DNA from 2 places in the Mesorhizobium sp. LEGMi-168a genome. Region 2 is predicted to be linked to the other one. Evidence: predicted binding sites of a transcription regulator. Region 2 holds the regulator's gene; the other holds the start of a gene.
The links. The regulator PhoB, encoded in region 2, activates phosphate uptake and scavenging genes when phosphate is short. The targets are predictions, from matches to a motif close to TGTCATNNANCTGTCAT.
Positions count from the first base shown of each region.

Region 1: ppk2 (polyphosphate kinase 2) is a predicted target of PhoB. The motif match lies at 4,543-4,559, and genes of this name have one in related genera.

Region 1 covers NZ_JBZEGV010000001.1:484,271-499,694, forward strand. The annotation lists gene hemB (porphobilinogen synthase) at 50-1,081, shown strand; gene AC4FWB_RS02575 (nucleotidyltransferase family protein) at 1,131-1,427, shown strand; gene AC4FWB_RS02580 (dihydrofolate reductase family protein) at 1,606-2,256, shown strand; gene AC4FWB_RS02585 (DUF1330 domain-containing protein) at 2,302-2,628, opposite strand; gene AC4FWB_RS02590 (winged helix-turn-helix transcriptional regulator) at 2,808-3,503, shown strand; gene ppk2 (polyphosphate kinase 2) at 3,514-4,446, opposite strand; gene AC4FWB_RS02600 (aldo/keto reductase) at 4,707-5,750, shown strand; gene AC4FWB_RS02605 (glycosyl transferase family 90) at 5,757-6,728, opposite strand; gene AC4FWB_RS02610 (GntR family transcriptional regulator) at 6,856-7,521, opposite strand; gene AC4FWB_RS02615 (multidrug efflux MFS transporter) at 7,640-8,893, shown strand; gene AC4FWB_RS02620 (DUF423 domain-containing protein) at 8,923-9,297, shown strand; gene AC4FWB_RS02625 (hypothetical protein) at 9,444-9,581, opposite strand; gene AC4FWB_RS02630 (hypothetical protein) at 9,639-9,782, opposite strand; gene AC4FWB_RS02635 (LacI family DNA-binding transcriptional regulator) at 9,961-11,040, shown strand; gene AC4FWB_RS02640 (OpgC family protein) at 11,098-12,312, opposite strand; gene AC4FWB_RS02645 (alpha/beta hydrolase) at 12,515-13,174, shown strand; gene sthA (Si-specific NAD(P)(+) transhydrogenase) at 13,218-14,606, opposite strand; gene AC4FWB_RS02655 (RDD family protein) at 14,805-15,275, shown strand; gene AC4FWB_RS02660 (arginyltransferase) at 15,410-15,424, shown strand, end outside.
Region 2 covers NZ_JBZEGV010000019.1:64,254-79,677, forward strand. The annotation lists gene AC4FWB_RS22775 (response regulator) at 1-3,256, shown strand, start outside; gene pstS (phosphate ABC transporter substrate-binding protein PstS) at 3,784-4,842, shown strand; gene pstC (phosphate ABC transporter permease subunit PstC) at 4,907-5,893, shown strand; gene pstA (phosphate ABC transporter permease PstA) at 5,897-6,748, shown strand; gene pstB (phosphate ABC transporter ATP-binding protein PstB) at 6,745-7,548, shown strand; gene phoU (phosphate signaling complex protein PhoU) at 7,567-8,274, shown strand; gene phoB (phosphate regulon transcriptional regulator PhoB) at 8,294-8,983, shown strand; gene AC4FWB_RS22810 (ROK family transcriptional regulator) at 8,984-10,225, opposite strand; gene xylF (D-xylose ABC transporter substrate-binding protein) at 10,492-11,532, shown strand; gene AC4FWB_RS22820 (sugar ABC transporter permease) at 11,776-13,140, shown strand; gene AC4FWB_RS22825 (ATP-binding cassette domain-containing protein) at 13,163-13,963, shown strand; gene AC4FWB_RS22830 (CHASE domain-containing protein) at 14,094-15,424, shown strand, end outside.

The DNA.
Region 1 (15,424 bases), on a different contig from region 2:
CTGCGGTGAGGCCGCGTGGTAAAAGCCGGAACAAAGAAGAGTTTTGGCGATGAACAGATTCACTCCCGCAAAGCCTGCCGGCGCGCGCAGCGTCGACGAGATCACCGGCGGCCGGCGGCTGCGGCGCATGCGCAAGGCCGACTGGTCGCGCCGGCTGGTGCAGGAGAACCAGCTCTCGGTGAACGACCTGATCTGGCCGATCTTCGTCGTCGACGGCAGCAACGTGCGCGAGCCAATCGCCGCGATGCCGGACGTCTATCGTCTCTCCGTCGACCTCGCGGTCAAGGAGGCGGAGCGCGCCGCCAAGCTTGGCATCCCTGCGATCGCCACTTTCCCCAATGTCGAGCTCTCGCTGCGCGACCAGACCGGTTCGCACATCCTCGACCCCGAAAACATCATCAACCGCGCCACCCGCGCCATCAAGGACGCGGTGCCGGAGATCGGCATCATCACCGACGCGGCACTCGACCCGTTCACCAGCCACGGCCATGACGGCATTTTGCGCGATGGCATCATCGTCAACGACGAAACCGTCGAGCAGGTCGCCGCCGCAGCCGTGATCCAGGCTGCGGCGGGCGCCGACATCATCGCGCCGTCCGACATGATGGACGGCCGCATCGGCGCCATCCGCGACGCGCTCGACGCCAACGGTTTTCAGGACGTGGCGATCATGTCCTATGCGACGAAATTCGCCTCCGCCTTCTATGGGCCCTATCGCGAGGCCGTCGGCACCGCCGGCCTGCTCAAGGGCGACAAGAAGACCTACTATATCGACCACGCCAATTCCGACGAGGCGGTGCGCGAGGCCGAGCAGGATCTCGCCGAAGGCGCCGACATGCTGATGGTGAAGCCGGGGCTTCCCTATCTCGACATCATTCGCAGGCTGAAGGACGAGCTGCAGATGCCGACCTTCGCCTACCAGGTGTCTGGCGAATATTCGATGATCAAGGCCGCCAGCGCCAATGGCTGGATCGACGGCGAGAAGGCGATGCTGGAATCGCTTCTGGCGCTGAAACGCGCCGGCTGCGACGGCATTCTCACCTATTTCGCGCCGGTGGTGGCGGAGATGCTGAGGGGCTAGGCTCGCCTCGCGATTTTGGAATTCTGACGGGATCCGTTAGAATGGTTCGATGAGCCGGAATGAAGTGATCGAACGGTTGCAGAAGAACGCAGATGCCATCAGGGGCATGGGCGTGACTTCGCTTTATCTGTTTGGGTCGGCCGCGCGCGGCGATGCACGATCAGACAGCGATCTTGATCTGTTCATAGACTACGATCCGGCGCGGCGCTTTTCCCTGATCGACCTCGTCGGCATCAAACAATTTCTCGAAGAGAAGATGTCGACCGAAATCGACATCACCACAAGGGACAGCCTTCATCCGATGGTGAAGGCTGATATCGAACGATCGGCCGTGCGCGTATTTTGACCGAGAGTTACGCAAGTAGTCGCTTTCCCGACGCCAAATTGTGACGGCAATCCTAACGCTTCCGGCGACGCTCCCGACGCTGACCGCTTCGATGGAGCGGAAAATACTGCTTGCGTTTCGCAATCAGTTAAGCTACCAAACAACTGCTTGCAATTTACAACTGGTTTAGGAGGCAATGATGTCCAAGCTGCGTGTCAACGCTTTCACCTTGTCGCTCGACGGCTACGGCGCCGGTCCCGATCAGACTCTCGAAAACCCGCTCGGTGTCGGCGGCGAAGATCTGCATAGATGGATGATCGGCACCCGCACCTTTCGCGAGATGGTGATCGGCAAGGACGGCGGCACCACAGACATCGATGACAGCTTCGCCGTGCGCAGCTTCGAGAATGTCGGCGCCTGGATCCTGGGCCGCAACATGTTCGGGCCGATCCGCGGCGAGTGGCCTGACGACAGCTGGAAAGGCTGGTGGGGCGACAACCCGCCCTATCACGTGCCGGTCTTCGTGCTGACGCACCACAAGCGCGCGCCGATCGCCATGGAAGGCGGCACGACCTTTTATTTCGTCACCGACGGCATCCATTCGGCGCTCGAGCAGGCGAAAGCCGCGGCCAATGGAAAGGACGTTCGGGTCGGCGGTGGCGTTTCGACCATCCGACAGTATCTGGAGAAGAAACTTATCGACGAGATGCATCTGGCAATCTCGCCGATGCTGCTCGGCTCCGGCGAGCACCTCTTCGCCGGTCTCGACATGCTGAAGCTCGGCTATCGCTGCACCGAGCAAGTGGCCACTTCGCTCGCCACCCATGTCATCGTCAAACGCGATTCCTGATCGAAGAATGCCGGAACGCGGCCAGGCCGCGTTCCGGTCGCGTCCTCAGCCCTTGGGCAGATAGGAAATCGTCCCCGCCAGATCGGTGTTGTCGATCATCTGGAAGCGGCTTTCGCTGCCGGCCTGGCGCGCGGCAATGTAGGGCGCGTATTGCGGATCGCTGGCGAATGCTTCGGCTGCCGTCGCCGTCGGAAACGCCATCAGCGCGATCAGGCTGGTGTCCAGCGGCTTGCCCTCGAGCGTCTTCACATTGCCGCTGCGCGCTAGATAACGCCCGCCATGCTTGTGCACCAGCTCGTGCACCGAGCCGGCATAGGCAGGCACCCACTTGTCGTCCGTCACCTTGATGTCGGCGATCACGTAAACAGTCATGATTGAAACTCTCCTGTGGTTTGTCGGCACCGGACCGCCCGGTGACGTGACCGCTGGCTCGCATGGCAAGGCCCAAACCCTCCAGTCCGGCATCTGTACTGGCCCGGTACAGCTTCTGTACTGGCTGCAGGGGCGCCTGAGGATTATGGTTCGGCTTCAATCGGTGGGAGGCCAACCAGATGACGCAACCCGGATACAAGCAGTTCTGCCCGCTTTCCATGGCCGCGGAGCTGTTGTGCACGCGCTGGACGATGGTGCTGTTGCGCGAGCTGGTGGCGGGCTCGACCCGCTTCAACGATCTGCGCCGCGGCGTCCCGAAAATGTCGCCGACGCTCCTGTCGCAAAGGCTGAAGGAGCTGGAGACTGCAGGCATTGTCGAGCGCGCCGAGATCAAATCCGAAAAGGGCGTTTTCGAATACAGGCTGACCGAGGCCGGCAAAGATTTGCGCCCCGTGGTCGAGGCGATGGGTTTCTGGGGCCAGAAATGGGTCGAGGCCCGGCTGTCGCTCAAGAACCTCGATCCATCGCTGCTGATGTGGGATATGCGGCGCAACCTGAACGCCAGCCCGCTGCCCGACGGCCGCACCGTGATACAGTTCCTGTATCACGACCTGCCGGCGTCAAAACGCTCCTGGTGGCTGATCGTCGAGAAGCACGGCGATGTCGATCTGTGCTGGTACGATCCGGGATTCGAGGTCGATCTCTATGTCTCGACCGACCTCTGCACCATGACCTCGATCTGGATGGGGCTGACGACCGTCCAAAAGGAGGCTGAGAAGGTGGCGTTGACCGGAAACCTCGACGTCGCCGCCAAGATGCAGACATGGCTCGGCCTCAGCCCGTTTGCCGTCATGCCGAAACGCGCGGCGGCGTAGCACCGAAGGGTCAATACTTCCCAGGCACATAAAGCTCGCGCGGCAGCACCTGGCGCTCGTAGGACGGATTGAAGACGCGCTCGGGCAGCGTGATCTCCTCATGCGGCACATCTTCGTAGGGCATCTGCTGCAGCAAATGGTCGATGCAGTTCAGCCGCGCCCGCTTCTTGTCGTTGCCCTCGACGATGAACCAGGGCGCTTCCTTGATGTTGGTGCGGGCGAAGGTTTCTTCCTTGGCCTTGGTGTACTGCTCCCAGCGCACGCGCGACTGCAGATCCATGGGCGACAGCTTCCACTGCTTCATCGGGTCGTGGATACGCATCAGGAAGCGCATCTGCTGCTCCTCGTCGGTGATCGAGAACCAGTATTTCACCAGCGTGATGCCGGAGCGCACCAGCATGCGCTCGAATTCCGGCACGTCGTGGAAGAACTCTTCCACCTGATCGGCATTGGCAAAACCCATCACGCGCTCGACGCCGGAGCGGTTGTACCAGGAGCGGTCGAACAGCACGATCTCGCCGCCGGCCGGCAGATGCGGCACATAGCGCTGGAAATACCATTGCGACTTCTCGCGCTCGGTTGGCGCGGGCAGCGCCACGACGCGGGCGATGCGCGGGTTGAGGCGCTGCGTGATGCGCTTGATCACGCCGCCCTTGCCTGCGGAGTCACGGCCCTCGAAGATCACGACCAGCTTCTTCTTGTGGTAGGCGACCCAGGACTGCAGCTTGATCAGTTCCGACTGCAGCCGCAGCAGCTCGCGGAAATAGGTCATCCGTTCGATGGAGGGCGGATGCGACTTCTTGTAGATTTTGGCGATCTCCAGCGAGAGCGCGGGCTCGGAAATCTCCAGCTCATAGTCCTCGTCGAGCGTGTCCTCGAGCTCGGCTTCCAGCCAGTCCTTGGCTCCGGAATTCGGCCCGGAATTCGGTTTTAGTTCGTTCATCGCGCTGCTCCTGCCTGTCAGCCACCTTCGCCTCGGATGCGTTCCGGCCATGGCCGCAAACGCAACTCCCTAAGCCGACTGAGATACAGGCCCGCAATGACGGTTTTATTGCAAACGGCCCAGCGACGACGTTGGACTAGCCGATATGTGATCGGCCCGTATCGATGGCGGGGCGACAAGCCGCCGGAATTGTCCTACAAATACCCTGTCTCTTTCCGGCGCCTGCCACGCGCCCTTCAAACAAATCGCGAGGACCTGACATGGAATACCGCACCCTTGGCCGTTCCGGCCTGAAGGTTTCGACATTGACGCTTGGCACGATGACCTTCGGCGGCACGGGCCCGTTCGCCGCCGTCGGCAATTCCGATCTTTCGGAAGCCAAGCGCATCATCGACACCTGCATCGACGCCGGCATCAACCTCATCGACACCGCCAATGTCTATTCGAACGGCCTGTCCGAGGAGATCGTCGGTGAGGCGCTCGGCGGCAAGCGCAAGAACGATGTGCTGATCGCGTCGAAGGCGCGCATGCGGATCGGCAACGGCCCCAACGACGAAGGCCTGTCGCGCCATCATCTGATCCGTGAATGCGAGCGGAGCCTGAAGCGGCTCAAGACCGATGTCATCGACATCTATTTCCTGCACGAATGGGATGGCGTCACGCCGCTGGAGGAGACGATCGCGGCGCTCGACACGCTGGTCGGCCAGGGCAAGGTCCGCTACGTCGGCTGCTCCAACTACTCGGGCTGGCAGGTGATGAAGGCGCTCTCGATCAGCGACAGCCATCATCAGCCGCGCTTCGTCACCCAGCAGATCCACTACACGCTGGAAGCGCGCGAGGCCGAGTACGAGTTGCTGCCAATCTCGGTCGACCAGGGGCTCGGCGTGCTGGTGTGGAGCCCGCTGGCCGGTGGCCTGCTTTCGGGAAAATACCGCCGCGACAGCCCGACGGCACGCCAGCTTGGCGGCTGGTCGGAGCCGCCGATCCGCGACGAGGACCGGCTGTGGCGCATCGTCGACGTGCTGGTCGAGATCGGCAAGGAGCGCGGCGTTTCGGCGGCGCAGGTGGCGCTTGCCTGGCTACTTGGCCGCCCAGCCGTCAGCTCGCTGGTGATCGGCGCCCGCAACGAAGCCCAGCTCAAGGACAATCTTGCCGCGGCAAGCCTGACGCTGTCGCTCGACGAGCGCCTGCGCCTGGACGCCGTCAGCCGGCCCCCGGTGCTTTACCCCTATTGGCACCAGCAATTCACCGCCAGGGACCGGTTCGGCCCGGCCGACCTGGTGCTCGACCGCAGCGATATCTGAGAAACGTCAGCCTGTGATGTAGCGCCAGGCCTCTGGATCGGGTTTGATCTGGCCGCTCAGCACGAAATATTTGTAGAGGACGAGCAGCGAGACCGCCCGCTCGTCCTTTTCGTCGCTGAACCGGCGGCAGTAAGCATTGGCCGCCGTTGTGATGCGCTGGGCTTCCGCCGGATGCCTTTCGAAATAGGCGATCTTGTCGCCGACGTCCGAAAAATCCGGCGCCAGCGGCACGTAGTGGACATTGGCCTCGAGCTCAGCTTCGGCGAACCATGTCTCGTAGGTCGGCGGCGGCATCAGGCAGAGCGAATTCGAGCTCATGACCCATTTGAGGTTGGTGGCCACGTCGTTGCCTTCGAGCGAGACGATGTAACGGAACTGTCGCTGCTGCGGGATCGTGAGATACGACTTGCGGTAGCCCTCCGGCGCACTCGGCTTGGGCGAGCCCGCATCGCAGACCGGCAGACCGCGCACGGCATCGACGAACCGCTTGCGGATCGGATTGTTGAGATCACCGCGCCAGACCGCCATCGGGCGCTTGTCGGCGAAGGAGAGATTGTCCCTTGGCATGTTGAAATGGCGGAACTTGTCGAGCTTCATGATCACGGCGTTGCCGTTGTCGTCACGGATCGGCCGATCCTTGACGATCGCCGGCATCTTGGGCACGTCGACGACATCGCCGAACTCGAGATCGATAAGCAGGTCGCGATCGAAATAGCGGGCGAACTCCTTCAGATCGTAATAGTACATGCTGCCGAACTTGGGTATTTGACCGGCCGGCACGGCAGCCGCGCTCGGCACGAAGCTATGGTCGAGCTTGTTGTAATAGTTGACGCGGTCGCGGACCGTTTTGCCGGAAAGCCTCGCCTGCTGCAGCCGGCTGGCCAGGCGATGGCGAAAGAGAGCCTGCGGCGCCACATCGCGCGTGATGTTGCGTATAAAATAAAATACTCGCGCTGCGGTGCGTAAGGGCGAAGCCATGCGTCCGTCGTTTCAAAGATGCCGAGTTGTTCCCCACGTCTCCTACAGCATTGTGCCGAACATCTTGCAAGCCCGCACAACCGGACGAAATTGTGAGAGTCCTAGTATTCGACGACGTTTGCCGGGGTCAGGCAGCGACGACGGCAAAGCCCCTAGCGCGCAGACCGCGCCGGTCGTCATGCAGCGAAGTCACCAGCCGGTCGCGGCTGCCGGCGATATGGGCCGAGAGCAGCCGCGCCGCCTCTTCGGCGTCACCCTTTCGCACGGCCGCCAGGATCGCATGGTGCTCGGCCCAGGCGCGGCCGAGCGCTGCCTCGTCGCGCACTTCCAGCCAGCGGGCGCGCGACAGCCTGGTCATCGCGTCGCGCACGGCTCTGAGCAGAAACTCATTGCCGGAAAGCCTGGCCAGCTCGATGTGGAAATCCATGCCGACGCGATGCCATTCCTCGCGCGGCGTGTCGGCATCACAGGAATCGAGCATCGCTGCGATCACCTCGACCCCGCTGCGATCCTCCAGCCCTGCCGTCAACCTCACCGCCGCCACCTCGACAGCCTCGCGGTAGACGGCGATCTGACCAAGCTCGGCGAGATTGATCGGCGCCACCGTCCAGCCGCGGCCGTCGCGGCCGATCAGCCCTTCGGTCTCGAGGCGTAGCAATGCGGCCCTGACCGGGGTGCGCGAGGCGCCGAAGCGGCTTTCGATCCAGCGCTCGGTCAGCCGCTCGCCCGGGCCGATCTCCAGCCCGAGGATCATCTCGCGAAGCTGCCTTTCGACATTCTGCATCTGCGACATTGTCGGCCCGCTCTTCGGCGCCGCATTGACAGCGGCTGGGTTGAGGTTCATGACGGATACCGATCTGGTATCCCAAATTGGTATCCGGAACAATCCCAGATAGCCGGGCAGGCATGACATGGCGAACGACACTCCTGAACAGAGCGGCTACAACATCCATTGGCGGCGCAATCTCGCCGTCTGCTTCGCCGGCTCGTTCAGCACGCTCATTGCCATGACGCTGTTGTTGCCGTTCCTGCCGCTCTACGTCGAACAACTGGGCGCCGAGGGGCACGCGGCGATCGTGCAATGGTCGGGCATTGCCTATGGCGCCACCTTCTTTGCCGCGGCGCTGGTCGCGCCGCTTTGGGGGCGGCTCGGCGACCGCTACGGCCGCAAACTGATGCTGGTGCGCGCCTCCTTCGGCATGGCGATCTGCATGTCGCTGACAGGCATGGTTGAGAGCGTCTGGCAACTGGTGCTGCTGAGGCTCCTGATCGGCTTTGCCGGCGGCTACTCCTCAGGCTCGACGATATTGGTGGCGATGCAGACGCCGAAGGACCGCTCCGGCTGGGCGCTCGGCGTGCTCTCGGCCGGCATCACGGCGGGCTCGCTGGTCGGCCCGCTGCTCGGCGGCGCGCTGCCGCCGGTGATCGGCATCCGCGCCACCTTCCTGCTCTCCGGTGGCGTGATCTTTCTCGCTTTCCTGGCCACGACTTTCCTGATCAAGGAAAACCCGCGCCCACCCGCGGCCAAGGCCGCTTCGGCGACGAAACCGAAAAGCGGCTGGTCGCAGATCCCCGACAAGCGCCCGGTCGTCGCCATGCTGACAACCGGCATGCTGCTCGCCTTCGCCACCATGTCGATCGAGCCAATCATCACCGTCTATGTGCAGCAGCTCGTCGAGGACCAGAGCAAGGTGACGATGGTCGCCGGCGTGGTGATGTCGGCGGCAGCACTTGGCACCATCCTGTCCTCGTCGTGGCTGGGCAAGCTCGCCGACCGCGTCGGCCACTGGAACGTCGTCGTCGGCGCGCTCGCCGTCTCGGCGCTACTGCTTATTCCACAAGCTTTCGTCACTGACGGCTGGCAACTGATCGGACTGCGTTTCCTGATGGGTCTGGCGCTGGGCGGCCTTTTGCCCTGCATCACCAGCGTCATCCGCCACAACATCCCGGACGGCGTCGGCGGCAATGTGCTCGGATTGTCGATCTCGGCGCAATATGTCGGCCAGGTCGCGGGGCCGCTCGCCGGCGGCTTCGTCGGCGGTCATTTCGGCATGCGGGCGGTGTTATTAGGCACATCGGTGCTGATGACGCTGGGTGCGGTCTATAACTGGATTGTCCAGTCGCGGCGGACGCGGCATATGCTGCTCGAAGCCGGCGAATCCTGATTGCCGTGCCACCGAAGACGGAGCATCGAATGAGCCTTGCCGGGCAACCCTCAAATGGCGGCAGCCGTGTCCTCGTGCTGGCGGGCGGCCTTGTCGGGGCGGCCGGCGTGGCGCTGTCGGCGGCGGCCGCGCATCGCGGCGGCGCCTTCACCGGCACTGCGGCATCCTTCCTGTTGATGCATGCGCCGGTCTTTCTCGCCGTCGGCCTTATCGGCGGCAACCGGTATCTCAAGATCGCAAGCCTGGTGCTGCTCGTCGGCCTGCTGCTGTTTTCGGGCGATCTTCTCGCCCGGGATTTTCTAGGCTCGCGGCTGTTTCCGATGTCGGCGCCGATCGGCGGCACTTTGCTTATCGCCGGCTGGCTGGCGATCGCGGTCTCGGCGCTGTGGCGTCCGGGTCTTTAGAGCAGTTCATCGCTTCACGGAAACGTCGAACTGCTCTAACTGTTTGTTTCTACGCAATTCCGGACGGAAAACCGTTGTACACTTTTCCTGGAATTGCTCGAGATCGCCCCGTAACGCTGAGCCCCCGGCGATGGGCCGCGCCGGCGTCACCGGCGCTTCTGAAGCAGCTTGAGCCTGCGCGTCGCCGGCTCGGCCGCGCGCTGCCGTTCCGGCCGGACGGTCGCCGGCGAGATGCCCCAATAGTTGCGATAGATGTCCTGGAAAAGATGGCTGATCGGATGCATGACTGGCTTCCTAGAATTGAATCGATCCAATCGATCGACGCGAAAAAGGCAGACGTCTCAGGCGCGCTTGCGCGCCACGATGAAGCGCGGCTCACGCTTCCACGGGCTTGCCTTGCCCCGGCGCCGCTCGCTCAGTGCAGCCGAGGCAATGCCCCAATCGTTGCGATAGACGTCCTGGAACAGATAGTTGACCGGATGCATGGCACCCTCCTCTTCAAATCTTGCACCAACTCATCAAAGCGACTTGGATCGATTCAAATATTATGCTCCACACCACCAGAGTCAAGGCAAAATTTGAATCGATCCAACAAAAATGTTAAGTGGACCGGCAGGCATTCGGCGTCCATGTTCGTCATGCGACCGGATTCGGAGAACAGGCATGGCATCACTCCTCGAGGGTCAGACAAGGCCGATCCGGCTGGCGGATATCGCCAAGGCGGCCGGTGTCTCGCACGGCACGGCCTCCAACGTCTTCAGCCGCCCGGAGATCGTGCGCGCCGAGGTGCGCGAAAGGGTCAAGGCGGTGGCGGAGGCGATGGGCTATGCCGGCCCCGACCCCAAGGGCCGGCTGCTGCGCGCCGGCAAGGTCAACGCCATCGGCGTCGGCACGACAGAGCCCCTCTCCTATTTCTTCGAGGATCCCTTTGCCCGCGTCATGATGGCCGGCATCTCCGAGGCTTGCGACGCCACTGGCGCCGGGATCGCCCTGGTTTCGGCCGCCAACCAGGAAAAGCTCGCCTGGAACATCCAGAGCGCGCTCGTCGACGGCTTCATCCTGTTCTGCATCGAGGGCGGCTCGCGCCTTGTTGACCTGACGCGCGAGCGCAGGCTGCCCTTCGTGGCGCTCGAGCTCGGCTTTCACGATGAGTCCATTTCGGCGATCGGTGTCGACAATGTCGCCGGCGGGCGGCTTGCCGCGCGTCATCTCGCCGAACTCGGCCATCGTCGTTTCGCGGTTCTGTCGCTGACCCTCGGCGAGGACCGCACCGGCTTCGTCACGCCGGAAATGGTCCGCTCGGCGGTCTATACCGGAACGCGCGACCGTCTTGCCGGTTATTTCGAGGGGCTGTCCCGCTTCGGCGTCGACACGACAAAGATCCCGATCTTCGAGACCGAGAACGAGGAGAAGAGCACCAGGGCCGGGCTCGAAGCGATCTTCGCTGGCGGCGAGCGGCCCACCGCCATCCTGGCGATGTCGGACAGGATGGCCCTGATCGCCATCGAATGGCTGACCGCGCGGGGTCTCAAAGTGCCGGAAGACGTTTCCATCGTCGGCTTCGACGGCGTGCCGGACGGCGCGCTCAGCGCACCGCCGCTCACCACGATCGCCCAGCCGATCACGGAGATCGGCCGGCGGGCCGCGCGCATGATCCTCGACTTCGACGGCGCGGTTCGGCGCGAGACGATGGGCGTCGAGCTGGTCGTCAGGGCCTCGACTGGCCCGGCGCCAAAAGGCTGAACAACTCCAGACAGTTCAACATCCGCAGATTGCTGGACTGCTCTTCTTGGGCCCTCTTCAGTACCCGCCAACCCTCGCAGGCACCGGCTGAGCGCCAAATGTGGAGCGCGCAACCTCTTCGCGCGCCGGCTTGGCGCGGGTCGGGCCGAGACCTGCGAGCCATTCGAGATACAGCGCCAGCGCGAACTGCATGGCGATGCCCGCGGCGATCAGCAGCGTGTCATAGGCGAGGCCACCCGGATTGATCAGCTTCAGCACCTGGGCCGCCATGGCGATCACCGTGCCGGCGATGAACACCGGCAGCGAGCGCTTGCCGAGGATCGCCAGTGGATTGTCGGGCCTGGCACGGAAGAGGTTCGAGACGGCCGGCAGGGCGACGATTAGGTAGCTGACCGAAAGGATATGCAGCAATCGCGGCAGCGACAGGAAGGTCTTGTCGAAGCCGCCGATCACCACCGGCAGGTCGAACCAGGTGATCTGACCCCACAGCGGGCTGTGCACCCAGATCGCCGCGCCGACCACATAGACACCGGCGAAGCCCAGCAGCCAACGGTTTACCGGGATGGCGCCGCCGCGCTTGACGTGCAGCATGGCTGCAAGGCCGATGTTGAACAGGAACTGCCAGGACAGGGGATTCAAGAACCAGAGACCCGGCTCGGGATAGTTGGGCGGCGCGATCTGCCAGATGCCGGCGGCCAGCCATAGCAGGCCGGACACGATCAGCGCGGCCACAGGTCGGTAGCTGACGAACAGAACGAAGGTCGGCGCCGCCAGAAGCAGCGCCGCATAGACCGGCAGGATGTTGTTGTAGCCGAGCTGATGGCCGAGCGTGACGATGCCGAGCAGCACTTCCGGCGTGTTCTTCATCAGCGGCTCGATGTTGATCATCTTCAGCAGTTCGGGCCGGTGGGCAAACACCGCCGCGGCGCAGAACATGGCGATCACCGCCATGGTGATGACGATGTGGGTGACATAGAGCACGCCGGCGCGCCGCCACATCTTCAGGGTCGCCAGCAGCCTGCCGCCCGGCTTGAACTTTGTGCCATAGGCGAGCGCCACCGAGATGCCGGAGATCAGCACGAAGGCTTCGGCCGCATCGGAGAAGCCGAGATTCTTGTAGGTCAGGTTTTCGAAGACGGTGCCCGGCACATGGTCGACGAAAATGGTGAGCAAGGCGAGCGCGCGCAGCACATCGATACGCGTATCGCGTTCTTTGGGACGTATATCGCGCTCGTTGCTACTCGCGCCGCGTTGAGAAACGGGGATGGTCATCGACAAAAGGCCTCAGAGCTGGTGTTTCATCTCCAGCAATGCGACCCCCGACGCACCGCTTCGATTCCTCCCGTGGGGAGTCTATCGGCGCAGAAACGGTCTGAAATGCGCCCGGTTCAATCAACTTTCGCGGAGCTTGAAAACATTCCGTTTTGAAGCCGGCAAATCAGCGAAATCACCGTAAAATCAACAGGATGTGATCATGTCCGAAGATGCCAATAAAAACAGTGTGCTGCGCCATGATCTGCCATTCTCCTATCGCTTGATCCTGCCGGCAAAGGCGAGCGGCGAATGCCTTTTCATGCTGCATGGATCTGGCGTGGACGAAACGACGCTGGCGCCGCTGGCGAGGCAGATTGCGCCGCGTGCAGTGTTGGTCGCGGCGCGCGGCCGCATCCGCCAGGAGGACGGTTTCCGCTGGTTCGAGCGAATCACGCCGACCAGTTTCGAGCAGTCGAGCATTCGTTCGGAGACGGCCGCCTTCGCCCAATTTGCAACCGAAGCCGCGCGGCGCCACGGGCTCGATCTGTCGCGCGCAACCTTTCTCGGCTATTCGAACGGCGCCAATCTGGTTTCCACGCTCATGCTGCTTCATCCCGGGCTGGTGAGGCAGGCGGCCTTGCTGAGAGCGATGCCGGTGCTGGATGACGCACCGGCGACCGACCTTGCCGGAACGCGCGTGCTCATCATTGCCGGCGCGGCCGACCAGACCTACGGCCCCTTCGCGCCGGCCCTGGTGACGCTGCTGAGTGCGCGCGGCGCCGAGGTCGACGCGCGCATCGTCGCCTCGGGCCATGAATTCGGCGATGCGGATGCCGTTATCGCCCGGCAGTGGCTTGCCGGACCTAACCTGGTCGCCTAACGGCGCCAGGACAACACGTCGGAACGCGCCCTCCGTCAGCGCTCTACCCCTGCCCCATCCTGTTCCAGGCATCCAGCCCGGCGATCTTGTAGGCCTCGGCCAGCGTCGGGTAGTTGAAGGTGTTGTTCACGAAGAAGTCGACCGTGCCGCCGAGATTGATCACCGCCTGGCCGATATGGATGAGCTCGGTGGCGCCCTCGCCGACGATATGGGCGCCGAGCAGGCGGCGGTTCTCGACTGAAAAGAGAAGTTTCAGGAAGCCTGAGTTGACGCCCATGATGTGGCCGCGCGAGGTTTCGCGGAAGCGGGCGACGCCGACCTCGTAGGCGATCCCGCTCTCGCGCACCTGCTCCTCCGACTGGCCGACGGTGGAGATTTCCGGCACGGCGTAGATGCCGTACGGAAAAGTTTCCGGCGGCGGCGGCAGCGCCACGCCAAAGGCATGGCAGGCGGCCACCCTGCCCTGCTCCATCGAGGTCGAAGCCAGGCTCGGGAAGCCGATGACGTCGCCGGTGGCGTAGATGTTGGACACACTGGTCTGAAAGGTTTGCGGATCGACCTTGATACGGCCGCGGCTGTCGGCCTCGATGCCGACCACGTCGAGGCCGAGGCTGCCGAGATTGCCGCTGCGGCCGGCGGCATAAAGCACGATCTCGGAGCGGATGGTGCGGCCGTCGGCAAGCGTCACCTCGGCATAGTCGGGCTTCGAGGCGATTTCCTTGACCGTGCTGCCGAGACGGATGGTCATGCCGCGATCGCGCATCTGGTGGATGAAGTCGTCGACGATTTCGCGGTCGACGAAATCGAGGATGGTGTTGCGCGGCTCGACCAGCGTCACCGGCACGTCGAGCGCCGAGAAGATGGTCGCGTATTCGACGCCGATGACGCCGGCGCCGATGACGGTCAGCGTGCGCGGCAGCCGGTCGAGCTCCAGCATCTCGTCGCTGTCGAAGATGCGCGTCTTGTCGAAGGGCACGTCGCGCGGCCGGTGCGGCCTGGTGCCCACGGCGATCAGCGCGTTGGCGAAGCCGACCTCGCTGTAGTCGCCATTGTCGGTCGTCAGACTGACCTTGTTGGCGCCGAGGAATTTGGCCGTGGCACGTGCGCTTTTGACCGCGTTGCGCATGAACTGGTGCTGCAGCACCTCGACCTCGTGGTCGAGCGTCTTGTGCAGGCGCTCGACCAGGTCGCTGACGGAAATGTCCTGCTTGACCCTGTAGCCGCGCCCGTAGAAGCCGCGCTCGCGCCAGCCGGAGAGGTTGAGCACCGTTTCGCGCAACGTCTTGGACGGAATGGTGCCGGTGTGCACGGAGACACCGCCCAGGCGACGGCCCCTATCGACCACCAGAACCGATCTGCCAAGCTTGGCCGACTGCACCGCGGCGCGGCGCCCGGAAGGGCCGCTGCCGATGACAAGCATGTCGTAGTCCATATTCCCCTTCCCCTCGGCGTCTTGTTGCGCCGCAGCAGGCTAACGCCATCCGCGTCAAGAATTCAACCGCTGCAACCGCGCTCGCCACGGCTTGCGGCGCGTGCGTTACGAGCCGCCGACCTTGATTCCGCCATCGGCTTTCACCATTTCAGTGGCGAATGGCCGAGACCTATTTCGGGCCTGTTACGAGGGCATGACATGAACACGCGCGTGCTTGACGGCGAGATCATCACCACGAGGTTCGAGGACACGCGCGCCTATCGCGGCGTGCGCACCAGGCGCGTCTTCGCCTTCATCCTCGACTATTTCATCGTTGCCGTGCTCACCATCCCCTTCGCCATACTGGTCGCCCTCCTCGGGCTTTTGACCTTCGGCCTCGGCTGGGCGCTGTTCTCCATCCTGGTTCCGGCGGTCGCCATCCTCTACATCTGGAACACGCTGGGCAGCCGCGACCAGGCAACGACCGGCATGAAGATCATGGGTATCCGGCTCGACAAGCTTGACGGCACCCGCATCGACGGCCTGACCGCGGTCGTGCATTCGGTGCTGTTCTGGGCCGGCAATGTCATCCTGACGCCACTGGTGCTGCTGGTCACACTGTTTTCCGATCGCAAGCGCACGCTGCACGACCTGCTTCTCGGCACGGTCGTAACCCGCACCGATGTCTGACGGTGCCTGCGCCCGCCATCGCCGTTGTGATAGAATATGAACAGGCTGAGCCGGCCGCGGCAGCACAATCCTGTTGAATTTTTCGCCGGCCGGGCCAAAGGTAGGGCGATTCGCAGGAGCGTTTCCAAGATTAGATGACGCAGCATCCG
Region 2 (15,424 bases):
GCTCGCCAACCTTCGCTTGGTGGTCGATTCGATGCCGATCGGCGTCATCGTCCTCGATGCCGATCTCAGGGCGGAGATCATCAACCGCGCCTTCTACGACTTCTGGAAGATCGATCCGCGTCGCGCCACGGTCGGCTGCGGTTTTCGCGAACTGATGGAGGCGAGCCGCGACGCCGACCCCTATGGCGACGACGAGGCGGAATGGCAGCGCCACATTGCCGGGCGCGAGGCGGAAATCCGGGCAGGCGTTGCCGGCTCCAGGCAGTTGCCGCGCAATGACGGCCGCACGCTGATCGCCTCGCTGGCGCCGCTTGCCGGCGGCAAAAGGCTGATCTCCTATGTCGACATCACCGACATGAAGCATCGCGAGACCGAGGCCGAGGACGCGCGCAAGAATCTCGCCACCGTGCTGGAGTCGCTGCCGGCCGGCGTCATCATCTATGACCGCGACGACAAGTTCGTCTTCGCCAACCGCAAGCTGCAGGATACGCTGCCGGCACTGAAGCCGGCCTGGCAGCCAGGCCGCAGCTTCCGCGAGGCATTGGAGCTCGGCCATTCCGTCGGCTATTTCCGGTCGAGCGGCGACAGTGAGATTGACAGCCTCTACGGCGTCGATACCGAGCGCTGGCTCGACGCCGTGCTCAAGCGTTACCGGCTGCCCAATTCTTCCTACGAGCGCCTCAACCCCGACGGGCGCTGGTACCAGGTCTATGATATGCGCACCGATGACGGCACGTTCATCGGCGTTCGTGTCGACATTACCGACCTCAAGGCTCGCGAGAAGGCGCTGCGCGACTCGATGCGCCAGATCGACCTTTACCGCCATGTCATGGACGAATTGCCGGTGGCGGCCTTCATCAAGGCCGAGGATCTCAGCATCGAGTTCGTCAACAAGGCCTGGTGCGCGCTGACGGGCATCGCCAAGGAAGACGTCATCGGCAAGACGGACCGCCAGCTTTTCGGTTCCGAGGACGCCGAGAGCTATAGCCATGACGACTCCGAGGTCGTGGCCACCGGCAATGGGCGCGAGGTCGAGGAACCCGTCACTCATCGCGACGGCACGGTGCGGCAGCTGATGACACGCAAGAGCCGCCTCGTCGCTGTCGACGGATCGGTGCATCTGGTCGGCTCCAGCACCGACATCACCGACGTCAAGGCGCGCGAGCGGGCGCTCAAGGACAGCATGAGCGAGAACGAGGTGTTCCGCAGCCTGATCGACAATGTGCCGGTGTCGATCTACGCCAAGCGCTCGGATCTGAGGCAATTCTACGTCAACAAGGGCTGGTGCGACCTCACGGGCTTCAGCAAGGAAGAGGCGATCGGCAAGACCGATGTCGAGATCTTCGGCGCGGACGGCGAAGCCTTCATCGCGGGCGACCTCGCGGTGCTGCGCACCGGCGAGACGCAGGAGATCGAGGAAAAGGTGACGATGCCCGACGGCAGCGTGCGTCACCAGTTCGCGCGCAAGGGCGCGATGATCGCGTCCGACGGCTCGCTCTATCTGATCGGATCGACCACGGACATAACGGAGCTGAAACAGCGCGAGGCCGAGCTCAGCGAGGCGCGCCAGCGCGCCGTGCTCGCCGACCGCGCCAAGTCGGAGTTCCTCGCCAATATGAGCCATGAAATCCGCACGCCGATGAACGGCGTGCTCGGCATGGCCGAGCTGCTAGCCAAGTCGGACCTCGACCCGAAGCAGAAGACGTTCACCGACATCATCGTCAAATCGGGCAACGCGCTGCTCACCATCATCAACGACATCCTCGACTTCTCCAAGATCGACGCCGGCCAGCTGGTGCTCGACCCGGCGCCCTTCAACCTCGCCGAGGCGATCGAGGATGTGGCGACGCTGGTTTCGACGCGCGCCAAGGAGAAGGACCTCGAGCTCATCGTCCGCGTCCAGCCAGGGCTCGACGGGCAGTTCGTCGGCGATGTCGGCCGCCTCAGGCAGATCGTCACCAATCTGCTCGGCAACGCGGTGAAATTCACCGACGAAGGTCACGTGCTGGTCGATGTGACGGGCGAGCGGGTCCCGGCGGGCACCAGGCTCACCATCTCGATCACCGATACGGGCATCGGCATTCCCGAGGACAAGCTGAAGCTGGTGTTCGAGAAGTTCAGCCAGGTCGACACCTCCTCGACAAGGCGGCACGAAGGCACCGGGCTCGGCCTTGCCATCACCTCGCGGCTGGTCGAGATGATGGGCGGCGAGATCGGCGTCGACAGCGCCGAGGGCAAGGGCTCGACCTTCTGGTTCACCGTCACGCTGCCGCGGGCCGAACAGGGCGGGCAGCGGATCATGCCGGTCGACGTCACCGGCGCGCGCGTGCTGATCGTCGACGACAATGCCGTCAACCGCTCGATCCTCAGCGAGCAGATGGCCTCGTGGACCTTCGATTCCTGCGCGGCGGAAAGCGGCGCCGAGGGACTGAAGGTGCTGATCGCGGCCGCCGCCTACGGCGTGCCTGTCGACTGCGTCGTGCTCGACTACCAGATGCCGGGCATGACCGGCGCCGAAATGGCGCGTATCCTGCGCAACACCGCCGGCCTCGCGCACACGCCGATCATCATGCTGACCTCGGTCGACCAGTCGCTCGCCAGCGCCGCCTATCGCGATCTCGGCATCGATGCGCAGCTGATCAAGCCGGCGCGCTCCTCCATCCTTTTGGAGACGCTGGTCGCGACCATCCAGCGCCATCGCCACAGCACGGCGGCCATCCATCCGCCTTTGGCCGGCAGCATAGGGACAGGGGCCGGCGCGTCGCGGGCGCCGACGGCGCAGGCGACGGCATCGGACCGCGTCCTGCTGCAGCCGCCGCCGGCGCGTGCCCGTCCGCGCCCGGCCGGCGTGGAGCGTGGACTCGATATCCTCGTCGCCGAGGACAATGAGGTGAACCAGCTGGTGTTCACGCAAATCCTCGGCGAGACCGGCTATCATTTCGAGATCGTCGGCAATGGCCGCAAGGCGCTCGACGCCTTCGGCAAGCTCAATCCGCGCATGATCCTGATGGACGTATCGATGCCGGAGATGAGCGGGCTGGAGGCGACCGCGGCCATCCGCCAGCTCGAAGCCGAGATGGGGACGCGTGTGCCGATCGTCGGCGTCACGGCGCACGCGCTGAAAGGGGACCGCGAACGCTGCCTGGAAGCCGGCATGGACGACTACCTGCCGAAGCCGATCAGCCCGAAGGCGCTGCTTGAAAAGCTCGAAAGATGGCTCGGCCCGGATGCGGAGGTCCGACGCAGCGCCGGCTAAAAGCACTTCCAGGAAAAGTGCGGCGCTGCCAGGGCGGTTTTCTCTTAGCCGGCATCCGCTGCTCGTTCGTTACGCGGACGTATGGTGTGATCGCACCATACCAAAGCGATGGTCAAGCCGGAACAATAGCGGCTGTCGATTCCGCCCTTCGGTTACGGGCGGGAGCAGCGACCGCCGGCAAGGAACAGCGTCGACTCTACCCCAACGGACCTGTTTTCGGCGATGGCTAGGCCATGATCCGCTCTGGCTTTCGGGCAACGCGCTCTCGTCCGGATTTTATTTCCCGGCGGCCGAGATCCGGCCGCCGGGATAATTTTTGATTCAAAAGTCGGACAAGTTGCTGATTCCCGCGGCAAACTCCGGCTGGCCCGCAAAAGGCGGCCGCAGGCCTCTCCAGCTATCCCTGTTCAGACGTTACCGGGCTGACACGAAACTGTCATGCGACTGTAATAATCGAAGGCTATTGCGCTCCCCGGGCGCCGATAGACGGGTGCCGAAAGACCATATTCCGAACAGGAGCAGGCCACATGAGACATTTCATCCGCTCGGCGGCCGTTGCGATTGCAATGGCTGCGGCATCCACGCTTTCCATCTCCGCCGCGATGGCGGCCGATATCTCGGGCGCCGGCGCCACCTTCCCCTATCCGATCTACGCCAAGTGGGCTGACGCCTACAAAAAGGAGACCGGCGTCGGTCTCAACTATCAGTCGATCGGCTCCGGCGGCGGCATCAAGCAGATCAAGGCCAAGACCGTGACCTTCGGCGCTTCCGATGCGCCGCTCAAGGGCGAAGAACTTGACGGCACCGGCCTCGCACAGTTCCCGATGGTGATGGGCGGCATCGTTCCGGTCGTCAATCTCGAAGGCGTCAAGCCGGGCGAACTGGTTCTCGACGGCCCGACGCTGGCCGACATTTTCCTCGGCAAGATCACGAGCTGGGATGACGCGGCGATCAAGAAGCTCAATCCCGACGTCAAGTTGCCGTCGCAGGCGATCGCGGTGGTTCACCGTTCCGATGGTTCGGGCACCACGTTCAACTTCACATACTATCTCGGCGACGTCAGCGCTGATTGGAAGTCGAAGGTCGGCGTCGACAAGGCTGTGGAATGGCCAGTCGGCATTGGCGCCAAGGGCAATGAGGGCGTTGCCAACAACGTTTCCCAAACCGGCGGCGCGATCGGCTATGTCGAATATGCCTATGCCAAGCAGAACAAGCTGACCCACACCGACCTGGTGAACAAGGACGGCAAGAAGGTCGAGCCGACGGCGGCGGCGTTCTCGGCTGCCGCGGCCAACGCCGACTGGAGCTCGCAGCCGGGCTACGGCGTCATCCTGGCCAATCAGCCGGGCGCCGAATCCTGGCCGATGACGGCTGCGACGTGGATCCTCGTCTACAAGAAGCCCGACGATGCGGCGGCCACGACCGAAGCGCTCAAGTTCTTCGCCTGGTCCTACGCCAAGGGCGACGACATGGCCGGCGCGCTGGACTATGTTCCGATGCCCGACGCGGTCGTGAAGAGCGTCGAGGGGATGTGGGGCAAGGACATCGTCGACGCGAACGGCAAGCCGCTCTACTCCGGCATGTAATTCCTGCGGAATAAGGAGGGCGCCTCCGGCGCCCTCCTGTCGCTTTCGAAATGCGAGGGGCTAGATGACTGCCGTTTCCGAAGCCGTGACATCGTCCGCCATGCGGACCAGAGAAGCGACGGTGCGCCGCTTCGCCTTCACCGACATGGCCTTCCGGACGGCGACGCGCGCTTCCGCCATCCTCGTGCTGGTCCTGCTTGGTGGCGTCGCGATCTCGCTGATTGCCGGCTCGTGGGAGGCGCTGTCGAAGTTCGGCTTCTCCTTCCTGACCACCGAGGCCTGGAATCCGGTCACCGAGAATTTCGGCGCCCTGGCGCCGATCTACGGCACCATCGTCACCTCTGCCATCGCCATTCTTATCGCCGTGCCGATCGGTATCGGCATCGCCGTCTTCCTGACCGAGCTCTGCCCGCGCCCGCTCCGCCGCCCGATCGGCATCGCGGTCGAGCTGCTCGCCGGCATTCCCTCGATCATCTACGGCATCTGGGGCCTGTTCGTCTTCGCGCCCTTCCTGCAGACGACGGTGCAGCCCTTCATCATCAATCTTTTCCACGGCATACCGGGCCTCTCCAGCCTGTTTGCCGGTCCGCCCTACGGCATCGGCCTGCTGACCTCGTCGCTGATCCTTGCCATCATGGTGCTGCCCTTCATCACCTCGATCACCAAGGACGTGTTCGACACCGTGCCGGCGGTGCTGAAGGAATCGGCCTACGGCATCGGCTGCACGACCTGGGAAGTGACCCGGCGCGTGACCATCCCCTATACCCGCGTCGGCATCATGGGCGGCGTCATGCTCGGCCTCGGCCGCGCGCTCGGCGAGACGATGGCCGTCACCTTCGTCATCGGCAACGCGCATCGCATCAGCGCTTCCCTGTTTGCACCGGGCACGACGATCTCGGCGACCATCGCCAACGAATTCACCGAAGCCGACGGCGAGCTCTACACATCCTCGCTGGTGGCGCTCGGCCTGATCCTGTTCATCATCACTCTCATCATCCTCGCCATCGCGCGCTACATGCTGTTGCGCATCGATAGCCGGACCGGAGCCTGACCGATGTCGACAGCCGCATCGCTCCACCAAAGCCGCAAGCGCAAGAATGCCGTGATGATGGCGCTGTGCGTCATCGCGGCGGGCATCGGCCTTGCCTGGCTGGCGCTTATCCTTGGCGCGCTGATCTACAAAGGGCTCTCCGGCGTTTCCCTGGCCGTCTTTACCGAAATGACGCCGCCGCCCGGCGACGCCGGCGGTCTGCTCAACGCCATCTACGGCAGCATCGTGATGACCATCATCGGCATCATCGTCGGCACGCCGATCGGCGTGCTCGCCGGAACCTACATGGCCGAATACGGGCGCTTCTCGCGTCTGACCACGGTGGTGCGTTTCATCAACGACATCCTGCTGTCGGCGCCCTCGATCATCGTCGGCCTGTTCGTCTATGAGCTGATGGTGCGCCCGATGGGCCACTTCTCGGCGATCGCCGGCGCGGTTGCGCTGTCCATCCTGGTGATCCCCGTCGTGGTGCGCACCACCGAGGACATGCTCAACCTGGTGCCCAACGCGCTGCGCGAAGCCGGCACCGCCATCGGCGCGCCGCGCTGGGTGGTGATCCGCTCGGTCGCCTATCGCGCCGCACTGTCCGGCATCGTCACCGGCATATTGCTGGCGATCGCCCGCATTTCCGGCGAGACGGCGCCGCTGCTCTTCACCGCGCTCAACAACCAGTTCTGGTCGAGCAATCTCAACGCGCCGATGGCCAGCCTGCCGGTGACCATCTTCCAGTTTGCGCTCAGCCCCTATGAGGAATGGCAGCAGCTGGCCTGGACGGGCGCACTCATAATCACCCTGACGGTTCTCGGGCTGAGCGTCTTCGCCCGCAGCCTTACCGGACGCAGAGAGGACAGATGAAACCGATGTTGTCCACCGACCTGAACGTAGCCGACACTGCCGTCGAGAAGGCCAAGATCGAGGTCAAAAACCTCAACTTCTACTATGGCCAGTCGAAGGCGCTGAAGGACATCAACCTGTCGCTGCCCGAACGCAGCGTCACCGCCTTCATCGGGCCGTCGGGCTGCGGGAAGTCGACGCTGCTGCGCGTGCTGAACCGCATCTACGAGCTCTATCCGAAGCAGAGCGCCGAAGGCCAGGTGCTGCTCGACGGCAAGAACATCCTCGACCGCTCGCAGGACCTCAACCTGCTCAGGACCAAGATCGGCATGGTGTTCCAGAAGCCGACGCCGTTCCCGATGTCGATCTACGAGAACATCGCCTTCGGCGTCAGGCTGTATGAGAAGATCAGCAAGGCCGAGATGGACAACCGCGTCGAGCAGGCGCTGAAGCGCGCGGCGCTGTGGAACGAGGTCAAGGACAAGCTCAACGCCAGCGGCCAGAGCCTTTCGGGCGGCCAGCAGCAGCGGCTCTGCATCGCCCGCACCGTGGCGGTGAAGCCGGAGGTCATCCTGCTCGACGAGCCGGCCTCGGCGCTCGATCCGCTGTCGACCGCCAAGATCGAGGAACTGATCGACGAATTGCAGGCCGACTACACGATCGTGATCGTCACCCACAACATGCAGCAGGCGGCGCGCGTGTCGCGGCAGACGGCGTTCATGTATCTCGGCGAGCTGGTCGAGTTCGACCGAACCGAGAAGATCTTCACCTCGCCCCGCGAGAAGCGCACGCAGGACTACATCACCGGCCGCTTCGGCTGAGTTCACACGAGGACATCAATCATGGCCCATACGGTCGCTTCCTTCGACGAGGATCTCGGGCAGATCAGCCGGCTCATCCGTGATATGGGCGATCTCGCCGGCTCGATGGTCGGCGCCTCGACCAAGGCTCTGCTCAATTCCGACAATGCTTTGGCGCAGCGCGTCGTCTCCGACGACGCCATCATGGACGCGCGTCAGCGCGAGCTCGACGACCGCGCCATCACGCTGATCGCCAAGCGCCAGCCGATGGCCGACGACCTGCGCAGCGTGGTCGGCGCCATCCGCATGGCCGGCGACCTCGAGCGCATCGGCGACCTCGCCAAGAACATCGCCAAGCGCGTCGGCTCCGTCGGCGTCAGCGCCGCGCCGCGCGACCTATCGCACTCGATCGACGCGATGGCGCAGCTGGTGCTGATCCAGGTCCAGGGCGTGATCGAGGAGTACACGGCGGGCGACGCCACGGCGCTCGCCAAGCTCAGGAACGACGACGAGCGCGTCGACGTCAAATACACCTCCGTCTTCCGCGAGCTCCTGACTTACATGATGGAGGATCCGCGCAACATCACGGCTTGTACGCACCTCCTGTTCTGCGCCAAGAATCTGGAGCGCATCGGCGACCATGTGACCAACATCGCCGAGAACGCCTATTATGTGCTGACCGGCACCCAATTGCCCGCCAATCGTCCGAAGCAGGACGAGACGGCGATGTCGGCGCCGGCGGCGTGACAGCGAAGGTGCCTGCCAAATGATCGCCCCACGCATCATGGTGGTGGAGGACGAGGAGCCGCTGGGGGTGCTGCTCCGCTACAACCTCGAATCCGAGGGTTATCAGGTCGAGGTGGTGACCCGCGGCGACGAGGCCGAGATCCGCCTGCAGGAGAACGTGCCCGACCTTCTGGTGCTCGATTGGATGGTGCCGGCGGTTTCCGGCATCGAGCTTTGCCGGCGCCTCAGGATGCGGCCCGAGACCGAGCGGCTGCCGATCATCATGCTGACCGCGCGCGGCGAGGAAAGCGATCGCGTGCGCGGCCTCTCGACGGGCGCCGACGACTACCTGGTCAAGCCGTTCTCGACGCCGGAATTCATGGCCAGGGTCAAGGCGCTGTTGCGCCGCGCCAAGCCGGAGGTGCTGTCCAGCGTGCTCAAGGTCGGCGACATCGTGCTCGACCGCGAATCGCACCGCGTCTACCGCAAGAAGAGCGAGATCAGGCTCGGCCCGACCGAGTTCCGGCTGCTCGAATTCATGATGCGGCATCCCGGCCGGGTGTTCTCGCGCAGCCAGCTGCTCGACAATGTCTGGGGCGAGACGATCTATATCGACGAGCGCACGGTGGACGTGCATGTCGGACGCCTGCGCAAGGCGGTCAACAACGGCCGCATGCCGGACGTCATCCGCACGATACGCGGGGCGGGCTACGCGATCAGGGAAGACTGATCAGGCGACGTTCTTTCCGGTGCCGGTCCTCGCCTGCACGCCCGGCGCGAAAATCTCCTGGTCGACGAAGCTCAGCGCGCGCATGGCGCAGCCTTCGCGTATCAGCGGCAATTCGTTCGGCTCAGTGTCGAAGGAGATCGATTTTGAGTGCTGGCCGCCGGCGGTCTGGGCGATGGCTTCCCGCAACGCCGGCTCGATCAGGTCGAAAGCCGCGGCGCTGACGCCGACCATGGCGACCGGCGCCGGGTCGATCAGCGCGAACAGGCTGCCCAGCCCAAAGCCCAGCGCTTCGCCCGCCCGGCGATAGGCCTCGCGCTCCGGGCCGTCTTTTTCGCGCGCCTTCGCGGCAAGAGCCCGCATGTCGGCGTCGCCGACGTCGACCGGCTCGGCATCCTCGCTCATCTTCATGGCGCTGCGCCAGATGGCGTAGTTGCCGGCATAGGCCTCGACGCAGCCGCGGCGTCCGCAGCGGCAGAGCGCGCCGCCGGGACGGTGGATCATGTGGCCGAACTCGCCGCCGGAAGAGTGCGTGCCGGTGAACAGCTCGCCCTTCAGCACCAGCCCCATGCCGATGCCGTGCGAGAGCAGGATGGCGATGAAGTTGTCGCGGTAGCGGTCGGGGTCGCGCCATTGCAGCGCCACCGCCATCATGTTGCAGTCGTTCTCCATGGTGGCGGGAATGCCGAATTCATGCTCCAGGATGTCGGCGAAGGGAATGTCGGTCAGCGGCGTGATCGGCGACCACAGCATGGCGCGGGCGTGGGAATCGGTGATGCCCTGGATGCCCATGGCAATGCGGGCGACGCTGCCGACATCGAGATCCGGGTCCTCCAGCCGGCGCCGGACAATCGCCGTGCATTCGCCGATCAGCTCGTCGCGCGGCATGGTCAGCGTGTCGAGGCGCCGCTGCTCTTCGGCGATGACCTGACCGGCATAGTCGATGACGGCGACGGAGAGGAAATTCAGCGACAGTACCACCGTCACCACCGCGGCCGCTTCGGGGTTGAGGGCGAGGCCGACTTGTGGCCGGCCGCGCTTCAGCGACGTGGTCTCGCTCGGCTTGCTCTCGGCCAGGATGCCTTCCTGGATCAGGTCGGCAGAGATCGCCGAAATCGTCGAGTGGCTGAGCCCGGTGGTCGCGGCGATTTCCGTGCGCGACGGCTGGTCGGCCCGGCGCACGGCCGAGAGCACCATGGCGCGGTTGCGCCGGCGCAGGTCGTCGTGGCGGATTCCGACCGACATCGTTTTCCTTCCTCCCGGGCGTCGCGGCCTTCTCATCATGCCATGGGCCGTCGCCGACGTGCTAGGGATACTGGCAGAAGCTGCCGGGGCTGTCATTATTTATTGCGGAGCTCGAAAAAAAGTTTGCGACACCTCAAAAACCATCAGAATCGCAGTTGACAGCGCTTCGACGTTGCATCAGTGTTTTTTCGAGGCTCGAAAAAAAGCCTCTGTGTGCGGCCTTCGGGCCAGTCTGGGTCGCGCCGCAATGGCGCAGGGAGGAAATCATGAAGAGATTCGCAACCGCCATCCTGGCGGGTGTCGCCATGTCGCTGACGCTGGCGTCGGTCGCAGAGGCAAAGGACAAGGTGATCGGCGTTTCGTGGTCGAATTTCCAGGAAGAACGCTGGAAGACCGACGAGGCGGCGATGAAGAAGGCCATCGAGGCCGCCGGGGACAAGTACATCTCCGCCGACGCGCAGTCCAATCCGGGCAAGCAGCTGACCGACGTCGAGAGCCTGATCTCGCAGGGCGCCAACGCGCTGATCATCCTGGCGCAGGACGCCTCGGCGATTGGGCCGGCAGTTCAGAAGGCGCTGGACGAAGGCATTCCGGTCGTCGGCTACGACCGCCTGATCGAGAACAAGGACGTGTTCTACCTGACCTTCGACAACAAGGAAGTCGGCCGCATGCAGGCCCGCGAGGTGTTCAAGGCCAAGCCCGAAGGCAACTACGTCTTCATCAAGGGCTCGGGCGCCGATCCGAATGCCGATTTCCTGTTCTCGGGCTCGATGGAAGTGCTGAAGGAGGCCATCGACAGCGGCAAGGTCAAGAATGTCGGCGAGGCCTATACCGATGGCTGGCTGCCTGCCAACGCGCAGAAGAACATGGAGCAGTTCCTGACCGCCAACGACAACAAGGTCGATGCGGTCGTAGCGGCCAATGACGGCACCGCCGGCGGCGTCGTCGCGGCGCTGACGGCGCAAGGCCTGGCCGGCACCGTTCCGGTCTCCGGCCAGGACGGCGACCATGCCGCGCTCAACCGCATCGCGCTCGGCACGCAGACGGTGTCGGTGTGGAAGGATGCGCGCGAGCTCGGCAAGAACGCCGCCGAGATCGCCTCGCAGCTCGCCGACGGCAAGAAGATGACCGATATCGCCGGCGTCAAGGACTTCACGACGCCTGGCGGCAACACCGTCAAGTCGCTGTTCCTGACCCCGGTCGCGATCACCAAGGACAATCTCAACCTCGTCATCGATGCCGGCTGGATCAAGAAGGACGAGGTCTGCGCCGGCGTTGCCGCCGGCAGTGTCGCGGTCTGCAATTAAGCCGACCGACGCCTGTCCAAATCCTGACGCCGCGGCCCAAGGGCCGCGGCGTTTCTCAAAAAGGTTTCCCGCTGCGCATAAACCGGGAAAGTCGTTGGAGCAGCTCATCGTCCGGCAGGATCGTCGAACAGCTGCAGCCGCTTGTTTTCACGCAATTCCGGACGGGCTACACACTTTCCCTGGAATTGCTCTAGCATCGTGGTCCGGCATCCGCGCCAGACGGCAAGCCGGTGGGAGGAGATCATGACCGATACGACCTCTGATACGCCGGCCAACCCGGCCGCGGATCGCGCGCGTGCCTCCGAACTCAGCGCCGTCGGGCGCTTCCTCAAGGCGACCGAACTCGACACGCGCATGCTCGGCATGGTCGGCGCGCTTTTGATCATCTGGATCGGCCTGCACGTCATCTCGAGCCTGCGGCTCGGCGTCAATCCGCTCGATTTCGACAGCCGCACGTTCCTTACCCCGCGCAATCTGTGGAACCTCTCGGTGCAGACCTCGGCCGTGGCGATCATGGCCTCCGGCATGGTGCTGGTCATCGTCATGCGCAACATCGACCTCTCCGTCGGCTCGGCCGAGGGGCTGATCGGCATGGTGATGGGTTTCGCCCAGGTGCATTTCCTGGTGCGCATGGTCGGGCTCGAGCTCGGCAATCCGTGGATCTGGGTGCTGGCGCTGGCCATCGGCCTGGCGCTCGGGTTGCTGATCGGCGCCTTCCAGGGCTTCGTCATCGCCTATCTCGAAGTGCCGGCTTTCATCGTAACGCTGGGTGGCTTGCTGGTCTGGCGCGGCGCTGCCTGGTGGGTCACCAGCGGCCAGACGGTGGCGCCGCTCGACGCTACCTTCCAGCTCATGGGCGGCGGACCGGCCGGCTCGATCGGCGCCAGATGGAGCTGGGTCGTCGGCATCGTCGCCTGCGTGGCGGTGGTGTTTGCGCTGTTCAACGGCCGGGTGCAGCGCAAGCGCTTCCGTTTCCCGTTGCGTCCGATCTGGGCCGAGACGCTGCTCGGCGCGGTCACCTGTGCGGTCATCATGGGCGCGGTGTGGCTGGCCAATTCCTATCCCTGGCCGGTCGGCATCGTGAACCGATACGCCACCGCCAACAACATCACCGTTCCCGAAGGCGGCCTGTTCATCGCCCATGGCATCGCCATTCCCGTGCTGATGGCGGTCGCGGTCGGCCTGATCATGACCTTCATCACCAAGCGCACCCGCTTCGGCCGCTATGTCTTTGCCATCGGCGGCAATCCGGAGGCGGCGAACCTTGCCGGCATCAACACGCGCTGGATCACCATGAAGGTGTTCATGATCATGGGCGTGCTGGCGACGATCGCCGCCGCCATCTCGTCGGCGCGGCAGAATTCATCGACCAACGCGCTCGGCACGCTGGACGAGCTCCTGGTGATAGCCGCGGCGGTGATCGGCGGCACTTCGCTTGCCGGCGGTTCGGGAACCGTGCTTGGTGCCATGCTTGGCGCGCTTTTGATGCAGTCGCTGCAGTCCGGCATGGTGCTGCTCGGCGTCGACTCGCCGCTGCAGAGCATCGTTGTCGGCGCGGTGCTGGTCATCGCCGTCTGGCTCGACACCATTTACCGCAAGCGCGTCTGATCAGGCAGGGAGGAGAAGGATCATGGCTGAGAAAACCGCTCCCGCGGACGTCCCGCTGGTCGACATGCGCAACATCTCGATCGCCTTCGGCGGCATCCGCGCCGTCGACGACGCATCCATCGATCTCTTCCCCGGCGAGGTGGTGGCGCTGCTTGGCCACAACGGCGCCGGCAAGTCGACGCTGATCAAGATCCTGTCCGGCGCCTACAAGCGCGATGCCGGGCAGATCTTCGTCACGGGCGAGGAAGCATCGATCGCCAATCCGCGCGACGCCAAGAAATACGGCATCGAGACGATCTACCAGACGCTGGCGCTTGCCGACAATGTCGACGCCGCCGCCAATCTTTTCCTCGGCCGCGAGCTGATGACCGCCTGGGGCACGCTTGACGACGTCGCCATGGAGGCCGAGGCGCGCAAGGTGATGGGCCGGCTCAATCCGCGCTTCCAGCGCTTCAAGGAGCCGGTGATCAAGCTGTCCGGCGGGCAAAGGCAGTCGGTGGCGATCGCCCGCGCGATCCTGTTCAACGCCCGCATCCTGATCATGGACGAACCGACCGCGGCCCTCGGTCCCCAGGAGACGGCCCAGGTCGGCGAGCTGGTGCGGCAGCTCAAGGCCGACGGCATCGGCATCTTCCTGATCAGCCACGACATCCACGACGTGTTCGAGCTGGCCGACCGGGTCTGCGTGATGAAGAATGGCCAAGTGGTGGGCACCGCCCGCACCGGCGACGTGACGCAGGACGAGGTGCTCGGCATGATCATTTTGGGCAAGTGCCCGCCGGGCGCGATTCCGGGCCCGGGAGCGCTGAAGATCGCGGCGTAAGGCAATAAGTTAGTTGGCTAATTTACGATTAGGTGATGTGCCAGTGGCCGTGATGGATTGGCCTCGCCATTGTGTTGGCACGGAGACTTGCCCATAAAGGTGGTCAACCATCGATGGGCCGCCTCCTGCGTTGAAAAAGCTCTTTCCGATCGTCGCATTCATCGCCGTCTCGCTGATCAGCCTGACGATGGCGGGGTTCGCCTATTTCGCGACCCAGGAAGCGGCGCGCATCAAGTTCGAGGGAACGGCCGACGATGCGCTCAACCGCATCGAGAGCCGCATCGACCTGCATCTGTCGCTGTTGCGCTCGACGCAGGCGCTGTTCGATGCCCGCAACGGCGACATCACGCGCGGCGAGTTCAACGCCTTCTTCACCGCGCTCGATATCGACGACAATTTCGCCGGTCTGCGCGGCATCGGCTTCCTGAGGCTGGCCAAGACCGGCGACGAGGCGGCGGTCGAGCGCGACATCCTGCACGATCACGGCTCGGCGCATCCGATCTACCCGGCCACGACCGAGCAGCCGTGGCGCACGCCCATCGTGCTTTTCGAGCCGCTCGATACGTCCAACCAGTCGATCATCGGCTTCGACATGTTCAGCGAGCCGGTACGGCGGACGGCGATCGAGAAGGCCATGGCGGACGACCAGCAGCATGCCAGTGGCCTTGCCCAGCTCGGCCTGGGCGCCGAGGTGACGCAGACCTTCCCCGGATTCCTGGTTTTCGTGCGGCTGAACGTGGAAACGGCCCCGGACGTCATCAATGCCAGCCGCTCCTCGACCGCAGGCTTTCTCTATGCCGCCTTCCGCGCGCGCGATTTGTTCCAGGTAGCGCTCAGCAAGGCACCGCTGCTGCCGGTCAATGTCGAGATCTATGACGGCAAGCCGGGTGCCGACAATCTGCTGTTCCGCTCGGAGGCGCCGCCTGCCGATTCCCTGGGCTCGAAGCTTGTGGCGCGCCGGGATATCGTCGTGGCCGGCCGACCCTGGACTGTTCTGTTTCGGCCGACCAGCGCTTTTTCGCTGCCTTCCTCGCGCGCCATTCCGGTGATGCTCGGGCTGTTCGGCCTGCTGCTTGCCGGGGCGATCGCCCTGGTGGCCCGTTATCAGGAGCGCGCCTATGAGGCGAAGTCGCTGCTGCATGAAGCGACGGAGAAGAGCCTGCTGGAAAAGGACCTGATCCTGCAGGAGATGAAGCACCGCATCAAGAATTCGATCACAAGGGTGCTGGCGATCGCGCGCCAGACGGCCGCCCAGGCCACCGACGTGAAGGAGTTCTCGGCATCTTTCTCGGCGAGGCTGCAGGCGATGGCGGCTTCACAGGACATGCTGACACGCTCGCGCTGGCAGAAGGCGGACCTTGGCGATCTCCTGCGCACCGAACTCGGGCAGGTGTTCGGCAAGGCGCTTCCTGACGGCATATTGTCGGGGCCGGAGGTGCTGCTCGACGAGACGACCACGCA